4 regions of the Paramixta manurensis genome follow, and region 1 is predicted to be linked to each of the others. Evidence: predicted binding sites of a transcription regulator. Region 1 holds the regulator's gene; each other region holds the start of a gene.
The links. Region 1 encodes CRP, which controls carbon source genes, mostly activating them, when cyclic AMP is high. Its sites were predicted from a motif close to ATGTGANNNNNNTCACAT; they were not measured.

Region 1 (3,158 bases):
CCATGGAGCTGATTATGTCGCCGCTGGTGAAACGGCTGATGGAAGGCAAAAAAATCGAGTAATGCCAGAAGGATGCCGGGCCCCGGCATCCCATTATCGTTGGCGCAGGATCACAACGCCACAACCTCATAGCTATGGGTAATCTCAACGCCTTTCCCTAGCATGATAGCCACCGAACAATATTTTTCCGCCGATAAATCTACCGCCCGCGCGACCGCTTTATCGCTCAATGCCTTACCGCTAACGATAAAATGCAGATTGATATGGGTAAAAATACGCGGCGCTTCTTCCCGACGCTCCGAGCTGAGCTTGACTTCACAATCCGCCACCTCATTACGTCCCTTTTGCAGTATCGAAACCACATCAATCGCGCTACAGCCGCCCGCCGCCATCAGCACCATTTCCATTGGGCTTGGCGCTTTATCGCCTGAGTTCCCATCCATCAGTACCTGATGACCCGATGAGGATTCTCCCAAAAAGGTCAGCCCTTCAACCCACTTAACTCGCGCCTGCATCGCACTTCCTCCTAACCTTTCTCTGACATGTCAGACTACGCTTACCCGAATAAAACGGCAAACATCAACGATTCCCGTCATGCTGAAGCGAGACAACAGAAGACAGTAGCCTAAAGCTGTGCTACAAACAAAGCTGTAATATTTCGCCATTAAAAGCGAAAACGGGACAATTTGATGAGCTTAGCTCGAAACAGAGGCCCGGAAAATTTCCTGCCAGGAAAATGTTTGAATATTTCCACGCCTAACAGGGAACTTTGCCCTGTGTTTAGGGCACGATTACAACAGAGGATAACAGCGAATGGTTCTCGGCAAACCGCAAACAGACCCTACACTCGAATGGTTCCTGTCACATTGCCATATTCACAAATATCCATCCAAAAGCACGCTAATTCATCAAGGTGAAAAGGCCGAAACGCTCTACTACATCGTCAAAGGTGCCGTAGCCGTGCTGATCAAGGATGAAGAAGGCAAAGAGATGATCCTCTCCTACCTCAATCAGGGTGATTTCATTGGCGAGCTTGGCTTGTTCGAAGAGGGTCAGGAACGTAGTGCGTGGGTCCGTGCAAAAACGGCCTGTGAAGTGGCTGAAATTTCCTATAAGAAATTCCGTCAGTTGATTCAGGTTAACCCAGACATCCTCATGCGCCTCTCTTCGCAAATGGCGCGTCGCCTCCAGGTCACATCGGAAAAAGTGGGTAACCTCGCTTTCCTCGACGTGACGGGACGTATCGCACAAACTTTACTCAATCTGGCAAAACAGCCCGACGCGATGACACATCCGGACGGCATGCAAATTAAAATTACGCGTCAAGAGATTGGCCAGATCGTTGGCTGCTCACGCGAAACCGTCGGGCGTATCCTGAAAATGCTGGAAGACCAAAATCTGATCTCCGCGCACGGCAAAACCATCGTCGTCTACGGCACGCGCTAAGCTCTCTAAACCCACGGCGTGATACCTGGTATCGCGCCGTTTTTTTATACTGTGATAAGCGGATGTGGCGGCGAATAATTTATCACCCTGAAGTCAATTATGCGTTGCGGCAAACGTTGGTGCTCTGTTTGCCGGTCGCGATTGGCTGGCTATTTGGTAACTTACAACAGGGTCTGTTGTTCTCGCTGGTGCCTGCCTGTTGCAATATTGCCGGTCTGGATACGCCGCATAAGCGCTTTTTTAAGCGCCTGATTGTCGGCGGCACCTTATTTGCCACCAGCAGTTTCCTAATCCAGTGGTTGACGCAACACGCAATTCCCTTACCGGCTATCTTGCTTGCCATGCCGCTATTACTGGGCGTGACCGGAGAAATCAGCCCGCTCCATGCGCGTCTACTGCCGGCCTCACTGATTGCCGCCATCTTTACCCTCAGCCTGATCGGCCGCATGCCGATCTGGGCACCACCGCTTCTCTATATTGGCGGAACTATTTGGTACGGCTTCTTTAACTGGTTCTGGTTTTCGCTGTGGAAAGAGCAACCAATGCGTGAAACGTTGAGCCTGCTCTATCGTGAACTCGCCGACTATTGCGATGCGAAATACACCTTACTTACCCGTTTAACCGATCCGGAGAAAGCGCTGCCGCCGCTGTTGGCGCGCCAGCAGAAAGCGGTCGACCTGATTAACATGTGCTATCAGCAAATGCATATGTTGGCCGCCAACCGAAACAATAGCCATAAACGCCTGACGCGCGCGTTTCAGGTCGCGCTCGATCTACAAGAACATATTTCGGTGAGCTTGCATCAACCGGAAGAAGTACAAAAGCTGGTAGAGCAGAGCCATGCTGAGGCGGTGATCCGCTGGAACGCCAACCTGATCTCTGCCCGGTTACGCGAGCTGGCCGATGACATTCTCTACCACCGGCTGCCCGATCGTTTCACGATGGAGAAACCTTTGCAGGCGCTGGAGAAAATTTCCCGCCAGCATCCGGATAACCCCGTCGGTAACTTCTGCTATTACCATTTCAGCCGCATTGCTCGCGTGTTGCGGACACAGCGCCCGCTCTATCCACGCGATCTGATGGCGGACCGGCAGCGCCGTTTGCCGCTGCTACCGGCGTTACGTAGCTATCTGTCGATCAAGTCCGCCGCACTGCGCACGGCGGCACGTTTTGCGGTCATGCTGGGGATTGGTAGTACGTTGGCGTTGTCGTTTAACATTCCCAAACCTTACTGGATTCTGATGACGATTATGTTTGTCAGCCAGAATGGCTATAGCGCAACGCGTGTTCGTATCCAACACCGGGCGCTAGGCACCTTTGCCGGGCTGGTTATCGCCGCCGCCACGCTGCGGTTTGAGGTACCGGAAACCATTACGTTAAGCATAATGTTGGCGATCACGCTGATCAGTTATCTGTTCACGCGCAAATTCTATGGCTGGTCCATGGTCGGTTTTACCGTAACGGCGGTGTATTCATTACAACTGTTGTCGCTAAATGGCGCGCAATTCCTGCTGCCGCGCTTGATGGATACGCTAATGGGCTGCCTGATTGCCTTTGCCGGTATGATTTGGCTCTGGCCGCAGTGGCAGAGTGGCTTATTACGTCAGAATGCGCACGACGCGCTCGGCGCTTATCAGGACGCGCTGCGTCAATTATTAGGCGATGAGCAAGCGCCGGAGAAACTGGCCTGGCAGCGCGTGCGGGCCAACCAG
Region 2 (3,158 bases), 810 kb from region 1:
CCCGGCGACGCGGATTTAGTGATAACGCACGTTCAACTCGTCGATCGGGCGAAGAAGCTTCATTCGGATAAGGACATGATTTTCATGCCGATTACCAACTTTATTGAAGGTAAACAGTATGATGACATCATCAACTTCATTAAGAACGGCAAGACCTAATTCTGCATGTTGATCACTAGAGGCGATAGGGCTAATGTCATATCGCCTCTGCTTAGGCTAGTGCGTACTCACGGACTTGCGGAGCGCGCAGGGGCGATTTCGCCACACGATGCGCTTTCGACGGGTCGCCAACCAGAAACTCAAACGTTGGCGAGTAATAAAAAGGCAGCCAGCCGCCGTAATCCTGCTCCCACTCCCAACGAACCGGGCAGGGCCACAGAATGCCTTCGTACAAAATGTAATAGATCCACCGACCAGTTGGGCGGCGGGGTTTTTGCGTTTTCATGGGATTCACAACGGACAATGAGAACAAAAAAACAGCTTATATTTTGACCTGGTTGGCGTAAAAATTCAACCTGACGCGGGTATCGAAAGTGCGCCAGGCCAGCCGGGCAAGCCCGACCGCCGGTGGTTTGCGATTAGCGGTGAACTTCACCGCAAATCAGTACCGCATTCGGGCGCCGCTGATGGATACGATCAGCCATTTGTTCACAAGCGGCCCGTGTGGGATAAATGCGTTCAGACACCGGTAACGCATCACAATCATCATGCCCACACGCGCTGACTAACAGCACGAAGCCAATCAACATATTCAACTCCTTTCACCACGGTCTCTGTTTACGGACGTTCGGTGTTTATTCCTTTCAATACTTCCAGTGTAGCTAAAAGGGGAGACAAAACGGTTATCCTTGCGAGCTAAACAGCATAAAAAAGCGCGATGTCTGACATCGCGCTTTTTTTCTGGCATGAAACAGGGAATTACAAAGCGGTAGAGGCTGCTGAATTGATTGTTTGTTTATTGTCAGGCGTGCTTTTATCAATGGTGATTTCAGGCTGGCACTTCTCCTGCGGTTTAACCACGCGGAACTCCGCCTTGCCCTGATAAACATAGATACACGCGCGCCCCATATCACCACCATCCTGCTCTTGTGACAGCGAAATCGTCACGGTTTCCGCCTGGCTCATTGACGCGAAACCGGCTGTCGCCGCCAGTAGCAGACAGGGCATAAACCGCCAGATAAACGGCAGGCTTTTCATCTTTACGTCCTTTTAACTGAGTGGGGATCACGTTGATGAGAAACTCAACGATGCTTAGCGCAATTATCGAACGCGGTAAAAATAAACAATAGACGGATTAATCTGATTTAGGGCCACCGAAAACCACTATTTTTATCCTGCTGGTCGGTAAGCGCGGCACCCTGACAGCATTCATCACGGGAAAATGTGAGCTGAAGCGAGAAAACGAGAATTATATTATATCTTTTTACCTGGCCCTTATTTGATTCCCGCCCACTTAGAATTAAGTGACCGACCTCACACACCATCGTAATGAAAATACTTTTTTGATATTAATCACACAACCAAAATTGCTTTCTGAAACCGGTTGCAGAAATGAGTCACGCACGGTATCACTTAATTAAACGTCAACCGGAGCGAGGGGAAATGAATAAAATCCTGTTGTGTTGTGCCGCTGGCATGTCCACCAGTATGGTGGTGCAAAGGATGGAAAAAGCGGCAAAAGATCAAGGGATTGAGTTAGAAATTAAAGCGATTGGTATTGAGGAGTTTCAACAAGAAATTGATAAATATGATTGTTGTTTATTAGGTCCACAAATCAAATACAAACTGGCCGATTTCAAACCCATAGCCGATAGCCTGAATAAGCCTATTTCCGTTATTAATAGTATGGATTACGGCATGCTGAACGGTGCCAAAATTCTGAATGATACCCTGAAGTTAATTCAGGCATAAGCTCACCACCAGACGGTCTGGCGATAAATATATTCTCCGGGCCGTGGTTACTCAAAATTCTAACATTACTGTTCCGTTTTCTTTTCGGCGCCGATCTCTGCTCGTTGTCGGGTGTGGAACGCCGGTTTTTAAACCTCAGATGCAGCAGAAAAACCGCCTTTGAACGGCAAGGAGACTGTCATGAGCAGCTTCAGTGAAACGCTGTTTGGTGTCATAGAAAATCGTATTAGTCCGGTCGCGGGGCGCCTCTCAAGCCAGCGCCATGTTATTGCAATCCGAGATGGCTTTATTGCCTCAATGCCTTTCCTGATCGTCGGTTCATTTATGTTGCTATTCGCCCATCCGCCCTTTGCCGCGAACAGCCAGTGGGCCTTTGCGCAATGGTGGCTAGGCATGGCCGACCGCTACGCCGAACAAATCATGATGCCCTATAACATGACGATGGGGATTATGGCGCTGTATATTGCCAGCGCTATCGCCTATAACCTGGCGCAAGGTTATAAGATGAACGGATTTATGGCGGCGAGCCTGTCGTTAATGGCTTTTCTGGTGGTCGCCGCGCCGCAGACCAATAAAGGATTACCGGTCATGTCGTTAGGCGGTGAGGGTATCTTTACCGCGATTATGGTTGCCTTGTTCTCTACCGAGCTGATGCATTTTCTGCAAAAGCATAATATCGGTTTTAAGCTGCCTGAACAGGTTCCACCGAAAATTCGTCAATCGTTTGATTTGCTGATCCCGATTATTGCCATCTTCCTGACCCTGTTTCCGCTCAGTTTGTGGATACAACATCAGTTTCATATGCTGTTGCCGCAAGCGATTATGTCGATTTTCGCGCCGATTATTTCCGCCTCTGATTCCTTACCGGCGATCCTGATTGCGGTACTGCTGTGTCATCTATTGTGGTTTGCCGGTATTCATGGCGCGGTGATTGTTGGCGGGATTCTACAAGCGTTTTGGCTGACTAACCTTGGCATTAACCAACAGGATCTTACCGCCGGTCAACCGGTGACGCATGTCTTTATTGAACCCTTCTGGCAGTTTTTCATTGTTATTGGCGGTTCGGGTTCGACCATGGGGTTAGTGTTACTCTATCTGCGAAGCCGCTCGGCACATCTACGTACTATTGGTAAGTTGAGCATTATTCCCGGCATGTTCAATATCAATGAACCGGTGATTTTCGGTTCGCCGGTGGTGATGAACCCACTGCTGTTTATTCCCTTTATTTGCGCGCCGTTGGTTAACGC
Region 3 (3,158 bases), 1.3 Mb from region 1:
ATAAACATCAAATACACCCTGGTTATGCGTTTTGCGGTACTCGGTGAAGATATTCTTCAGGTTGGCATCCAGTTCGCGACCATAAACCTTACAAGAACCTTCGACCATTTTGATGCCGCCAAATGGAATAATGGCGCGTTTTAGTGGTGCTTCAGTCTGTAGGCCAACAATTTTTTCCAGCGTTTTATTGATGTAACCTGCGTCATGGGAAGTGATGGTTGAGGCCAGGTCGGTGTCGAAATCTACCGGAGCGTGGGTGCGGTTTTCGATTTTAATGCCTTCCAGCACGCTATCCCACAGCGAGCTGGTTGCCTGGGTCGCGCCCGCCAGAAAGGTTTCATCGCCTTCATATGGTGTGTAGTTTTTCTGGATAAAATCACGAACGTTTACCGCATTCTGCCATTCGCCTTCAGCGAAATTTGCCCAGCCTGCAGCCAATTTTTCGTTTAGCTCGGTCATATCATACCTACCTTATACTATGGAGTTCTTTTACGTCCGGTTGCAGCCGGAAGGGCGGAAACCGGTTCAAATAGCGTGCTTACGCGACGTTAGTGTTTAACTTCATCACTACCGCGCAGGTAAATAACCCAATACGTTAATCCTACCAATAACCCACCGCCGATAATGTTGCCAATCGTCACCGGAATCAGGTTAGCGGTAATAAAATTGCTGACCGTCAAAGCGGGAAATTGTGCGGCGCTGGCACCGGTAAGATGCCAAAATTCAGGAGAAGCGAAATCACGTACTACGATGCCCATCGGGATCATGAACATATTGGCGATGCTGTGCTCAAAACCGCTGGCGACGAACATGCCGACCGGTAATACCATCGCTAACATTTTGTCCGTCAGGCTGCGGCCTGAGTAACTCATCCAAACGGCTAAACACACCATCAAGTTTGCCAGTGTGCCGAGGCAAACGGCTTCAAGGAATGTATGGTGCATTTTGTGGTCGGCGGTTTGCAGCACATTCATGCCCCACGCGCCATTATCAACCATATACTCGCCGGAGAACCAAATTAGCGCGACAAAAAATAACGCGCCAATTAGGTTCCCTACGTAGACGTTAAGCCAGTTTTTGGCTAGTTGGCCCCATGTAATGCGCCCGCTGGCTTTTGCTACCACGGTTAACACGGTCGACGTAAATAAATCCGCGCCGCAAACCACCACCAGCATTAAACCAAGGGAGAAACAAATACCGCCGATCAATTTTGCTAACCCGTAAGGAACGGTGCCCGTACCGGTCGTGGCGGTAATATAGAAAACAAACGCGATGGAAATAAAAACGCCAGCCGTAATAGCTAAAAAGAACGTTGTGAGAGGATGTTTTGTTGCTTTGTAGACACCAGCATCTTCTGCCACTTTGGCCATTGCTGCCGGTAATAAAAGATCAAAAAGGTTGTCAGTTTTCACACTAACGCTCTCCGGAATCAGTAGACGAAGTGATACTAACAAAGGAGTATAGGGTAAAATTTGATGTGGATCATATAGCGTAGGGTAATTGGGGCGTTTAGCCTTGTTATTTATAAGGTTTTTAACCCTAATCTATTGAAATAAAACATAAAAAAATAGTTTAAAATATATTATAAAATTTGAAAAAGGCACTATTTACTTATTGGGAAAAGTAATGAAAAAGAGGGTTATTTTTAATAAATGTAACCTCTAACGATTTTACGCGATTAAAGTTAACTTTTTATTTACTTTTGCAGAATGTCGGGCCGTTATTTAGGAAATGCTATGCGCTTCTAATAATCTGTAAACATTATCCGGGCCTGATAATGTCGTGGCGACAGTGACGTCGCCACGATACTACGATTGCATTTATTTCCAATAACGGCGTTTCGCCACCTGCAATTTCTCATAGGCGGCAAGTAAGGCCTGATGAGCCGGGAAGGCGACCAAATTCTCATCTACTGGCGGCAAACCATAGAACGGTGCTTCGCCGCTAATGGCAGCGGAAGCGGCTTCGACGGCTTCGCTGCCATACATGCGAACAAAGGCATGATGGTACTGTAGCGGGTCGCGATCTTCTTCCTGGCTTAGCAGCAGTAATGTTTGCAGGCACCGGTAAAAATTGGCGCGTTCAGCACTGAACACCGAGCTGTTAAACTCCATTGTCCACTCGGTCCAAATCAGGGCTTGTTCCGTGTCACCGCCTGCTAATGCCAGCAACGCTTTTAGCTCACCAATACGTAGCGTGTACCAGCCGTTATCTTTACCGGTTGCCAGACCTAGTAACTCGCGTACACGGGTAAAATCATCATGTCCCTCGTCATCTAAACGCTGAATAAGCGCAAGATAGTCATCCGCTGGCCAATCACTGGCGGGCAATGCCAACAACGTTTTCCGCAGGGAAGCGCCCATATTGTTATTGGCCAGCAGTAGATCTTCCGCCGGATAAATATCCGACATGCCTGGCACCACAATTCGGCAGGCGTAAACGTCCAAATGCTGGTAATCAGCGATATACACCTCTTGGTTTTCGCTGTTAAAAATGTTCATTAATGTCGCGAACTCTTCTTCGGTACTGCCATCGAAACGCCAGTCAACAAAAGGATAATCCGCGTCATCTTTAAACATATCCCATGAAATCAAACCGCTGGAGTCGATAAAGTGAGTTTCCAGGTTTGCGTGTTCGGCAACTTCTTCATCATCAAACGTGGGCGGCGTGAATACATCGAGATCTTTCAGGCTGCGGCCCTGTAGGAGTTCGGTTACCGTCCGTTCCAATGCCACGCCAAAATCCGGGTGTGCGCCGAAGGAGGCGAAGCAGGTACCGTTGCTTGGGTTAAACAGTACTACGCATATCACCGGATACTTGCCGCCGAGCGAGGCGTCATAGGCGAAAATAGGGAAGCCTTCGGTTTCGAGGCGGGCAATGGCCTCCACAACGCCAGGATAGCGCGCCAGTACGGCCTGCGGGATTTCCGGTAAACTGATGGACTCGGCAATAATGCGGTTTTTAATATAGCGTTCAAATACTTCGGAAAGCCCCTGTACGCGCGCTTCGTTTGCGGTATTACCGGCGGACATCCCGTTGGAGACATACAGATTGCCGATAATATTCATTGGGATATAAACCGTCTGCCCGTCGGATTGGCGCGTAAACGGCAGGGCGCAAATTCCGCGTTCCGCATTACCCGATTGCAGATCGATAAG
Region 4 (3,158 bases), 2.1 Mb from region 1:
AGGGTAATCAGAAACGTCAACAATAACAGACGCGGTAGCAGCGGGGCGGATGCGCCGATAGCGCGCAGAGCGCTGGTACGCTGCCCGGCTGAGACTAACGGGATCAGAAACAACATGCCGCCAAGCAATAACGTATTTCCTACCAGCGAGGCAAAGGTTCCGGCGGCGGACGCACGCAACAGCACGTGCTGCTGCTCAGGCGTCATATTTTGCACCATCTCAAACAGCGAGCGTGCGCTACCGTTATCCCCATCGGATAAAATTGACAGTTGATCGGCATTGGGCGTGAGGGCATGCCCAATCATGACGGTAATAAACGAGGTGAGAAGCGCCATCAGCGCAATGGTGACCAACTGATGGCGTAAAAAATTTCCCGTGTCACGGTATAACGAACTCGCCGTGATAGACATGTACACTCCTTTGGTGAAAACCGGTTTACAGACCCGGCGATTGTACATGGTCTGAGGCAGTGCTGGCACCTGCACTTACATAACTTTCCGTAATTGCATGAAGTTGAGGCGTAAAAAGCGGCGGAAGACCATAGCGCGCACGGGCGCGATCGCAGGCCGGGTTCGCAACATTATCCTCGCCCGACTGCGCGAACGCACGACACGGCGTTGGGCGATCTTCATAAATAGTGCAAGACACGCACTGACCAATCTCACCTTCCAGCGCCACGCAGCGCGGCGTTTTACTGTTGGTCCCCCGCATATTGCGCATAAAGAGATTTAATTGTTCCGTCAGGTCGGCAGGCACGCAGCCACCGGCGTCGTTTGCTTCAGCCCAATAGAAAGAGACACGAAAGTGAGCGCAACAAGCGCCACAGGTAATGCAAGGATTGAGGTTTTCGCTCATTTGATCGCCCGCCCCTCCTGAGGCATCGAACCAAAATCACATTAAGAGAGAGAAGCAAAATAATGCTTCCATCGCATTTCTTCAATCGGTATCTGCTGACGCAGGAACCTCCTATTTTTGATCTAAATCAATTCATTGTTTTTTAAGGAGTTTGAAAGAATTGATTTGAATGATTTTCGATGAAATTAGAGGTAAAGATGTGTCACTGAATTTTCTCTACCCAAAAATGGGTATGAAACAACGGTGCATTTTTCAAAAGGAGAGAATATGAAACTGGCAGCTTTATCTCTGGTGTTACTCACGGTGGTACCCGCGCTGGCGAGCGCACATCAGGCAGGTGATTTCTTTATGCGTGCCGGTACGGCAACCGTGCGCCCGACGGAGGGATCAGACAATGTGTTAGGTATGGGCTCATTTGATGTCAATAATGATACGCAACTGGGGCTGACATTTACCTGGATGGCGACGGATAATATCGGCATTGAGCTGCTGGCGGCCACGCCGTTTCGTCACAAGGTGGGCCTGGCGGCGACCGGCACACTGGCAACGGTGCGCCAGTTACCGCCGACGTTAATGGCGCAGTATTACTTTTTTGATGCCAACAGTAAGTTTCGCCCGTATGTTGGCGCCGGTATTAACTACACCACCTTTTATGATGCCGACTTTAATCAAACCGGGCGTGATGCCGGGTTGAGCGACCTGAGCGTGAAAGATTCCTGGGGGATGGCGGGGCAGGTTGGGTTAGATTATGAGATTGATTCTAACTGGCTGCTGAATATGTCGTTGTGGTACATGGATATTGATACCGAAGTGAAATTTAAGGCAGCCGGTCAGCAGCAGAATATTAATACGCGTATTGATCCGTGGGTATTCTTCTTCGGTGTGGGTTACCGTTTTTAAGCGTTTTACGCAGGTTGAATGAAATAAAAAATAAAGGCCATCTCGCGGTGAGATGGCCTTTCAATCATTAACGCACGCGTTATCTTATTTGCATATTATTGACGACGGATTTCACTCCTGCCACGCCACGTGTGACTTCCACCGCCCGATTCGCCATCTGCGGTGAGGAGACAAACCCGCTCAACTGTACGCGCCCTTTAAAGGTTTCAACATTAATCTCGGTTGATTTTAATGAATCATCGCGCAGCAGCTCACTTTTCACTTTGGTAGTCACCACCGTATCATCAATATAACCGCCAGTGCCTTCTTTGGTCGAGGTGGGCGCACAGGCGCTCAGGGTCATGGCAACCACTGCCGCCGCGACAACGCCCGTCAGGACTTTCAAAAACTTCATTGTTTAATCTCCCTGTCACGATATGGAAAATTCCGCCAACGGCGGCGGAACCTTTCTAATTCTGGAATAAAGCTGGAAAATGTACAAATAGCGGAGAGAAATAACGCCTTAGCAAGTAAGGCGTTATCCAACATTAACGCGTAGCGGCTTTCAGGCTGCTAACAAAACCGGCCAGTTTATCCAGCATGATTTCAGGTTGATGATGGTGTTGCTCGATAATTTTTACGATCGCTGAGCCGGAAATCGCACCGGCGGCGCCAGCGCCAATCGCCTCTTTTACCTGCGAAGGTTCAGAAATACCAAACCCTTGCAGCGTCGGCGCAGCATGGTACTCCTTGAGTTTGTCAACCAAATGCTTCAGCGGCAGATTGGCGCGTTGTTCTGTACCGGTTACACCCGCGCGCGAAAGCAGGTAGATATAGCCGCGCCCGTGCGATGCAATTTCACGCAGCAGATTATCATCAGCATTTGGCGGGCAGATGAAAATAGGCGCAATATTGTGGCGCATGGCCGCTTGGCGGAACGGCATTGACTCTTCGATTGGCGCATCGGCAACCAGTACTGAATCGACACCAGCCTCGGCACAGCGTGCATAGAACGCATCAATCCCTTTGTGAAACACCAGGTTGGCGTACATCAGCAACCCAATAGGGAGATCCGGATATTTCTGGCGAATGGTGGCCAACATTTCGAAACACTGCGCGGTGGTGGTACCCGCAGCGAAGGCGCGCAGGTTAGCGCCCTGAATGGTCGGGCCATCGGCCAGCGGATCGGAGAACGGAATACCCAGCTCCAATGCATCAGCGCCTGCGGCGACCAGCGTATCGATAATTTTTAGCGACAGTTCGGGAGAGGGATCGCCCAGCGTGACAAAGGGAACAAACGCGCCTTCTTTCTTCGCTTCAAGGCGAGTAAACAGTTGCTGATAACGTTCCATCAGATTTCTCCCTTCGCTTTTAAAATATCGTGAACGGTAAAAATATCTTTATCACCGCGGCCCGAGAGATTC

Region 2: PMPD1_RS05750 (PTS sugar transporter subunit IIB) is a predicted target of CRP. The motif match lies at 1,462-1,479, and genes of this name have one in related genera.
Region 3: focA (formate transporter FocA) is a predicted target of CRP. The motif match lies at 1,471-1,488, and genes of this name have one in related genera.
Region 4: ompW (outer membrane protein OmpW) is a predicted target of CRP. The motif match lies at 971-988, and genes of this name have one in related genera.

The regions. Positions count from the first base shown of each region.
Region 1 covers NZ_CP054212.1:372,341-375,498, reverse strand. Annotated here, with positions in the region: gene PMPD1_RS01710 (phosphoribulokinase) at 1-62, shown strand, start outside; gene PMPD1_RS01705 (OsmC family protein) at 111-515, opposite strand; gene crp (cAMP-activated global transcriptional regulator CRP) at 814-1,446, shown strand; gene PMPD1_RS01695 (YccS/YhfK family putative transporter) at 1,509-3,158, shown strand, end outside.
Region 2 covers NZ_CP054212.1:1,181,830-1,184,987, forward strand. Annotated here, with positions in the region: gene PMPD1_RS05730 (PTS transporter subunit EIIC) at 1-159, shown strand, start outside; gene PMPD1_RS05735 (hypothetical protein) at 212-445, opposite strand; gene PMPD1_RS05740 (hypothetical protein) at 579-749, opposite strand; gene PMPD1_RS05745 (hypothetical protein) at 919-1,197, opposite strand; gene PMPD1_RS05750 (PTS sugar transporter subunit IIB) at 1,603-1,911, shown strand; gene PMPD1_RS05755 (PTS sugar transporter subunit IIC) at 2,092-3,158, shown strand, end outside.
Region 3 covers NZ_CP054212.1:1,721,921-1,725,078, forward strand. Annotated here, with positions in the region: gene pflB (formate C-acetyltransferase) at 1-459, opposite strand, end outside; gene focA (formate transporter FocA) at 549-1,412, opposite strand; gene ycaO (30S ribosomal protein S12 methylthiotransferase accessory factor YcaO) at 1,821-3,158, opposite strand, start outside.
Region 4 covers NZ_CP054212.1:2,475,488-2,478,645, reverse strand. Annotated here, with positions in the region: gene PMPD1_RS11965 (YciC family protein) at 1-410, opposite strand, end outside; gene PMPD1_RS11960 (YkgJ family cysteine cluster protein) at 436-855, opposite strand; gene ompW (outer membrane protein OmpW) at 1,123-1,755, shown strand; gene PMPD1_RS11950 (BON domain-containing protein) at 1,835-2,149, opposite strand; gene trpA (tryptophan synthase subunit alpha) at 2,283-3,086, opposite strand; gene trpB (tryptophan synthase subunit beta) at 3,086-3,158, opposite strand, start outside.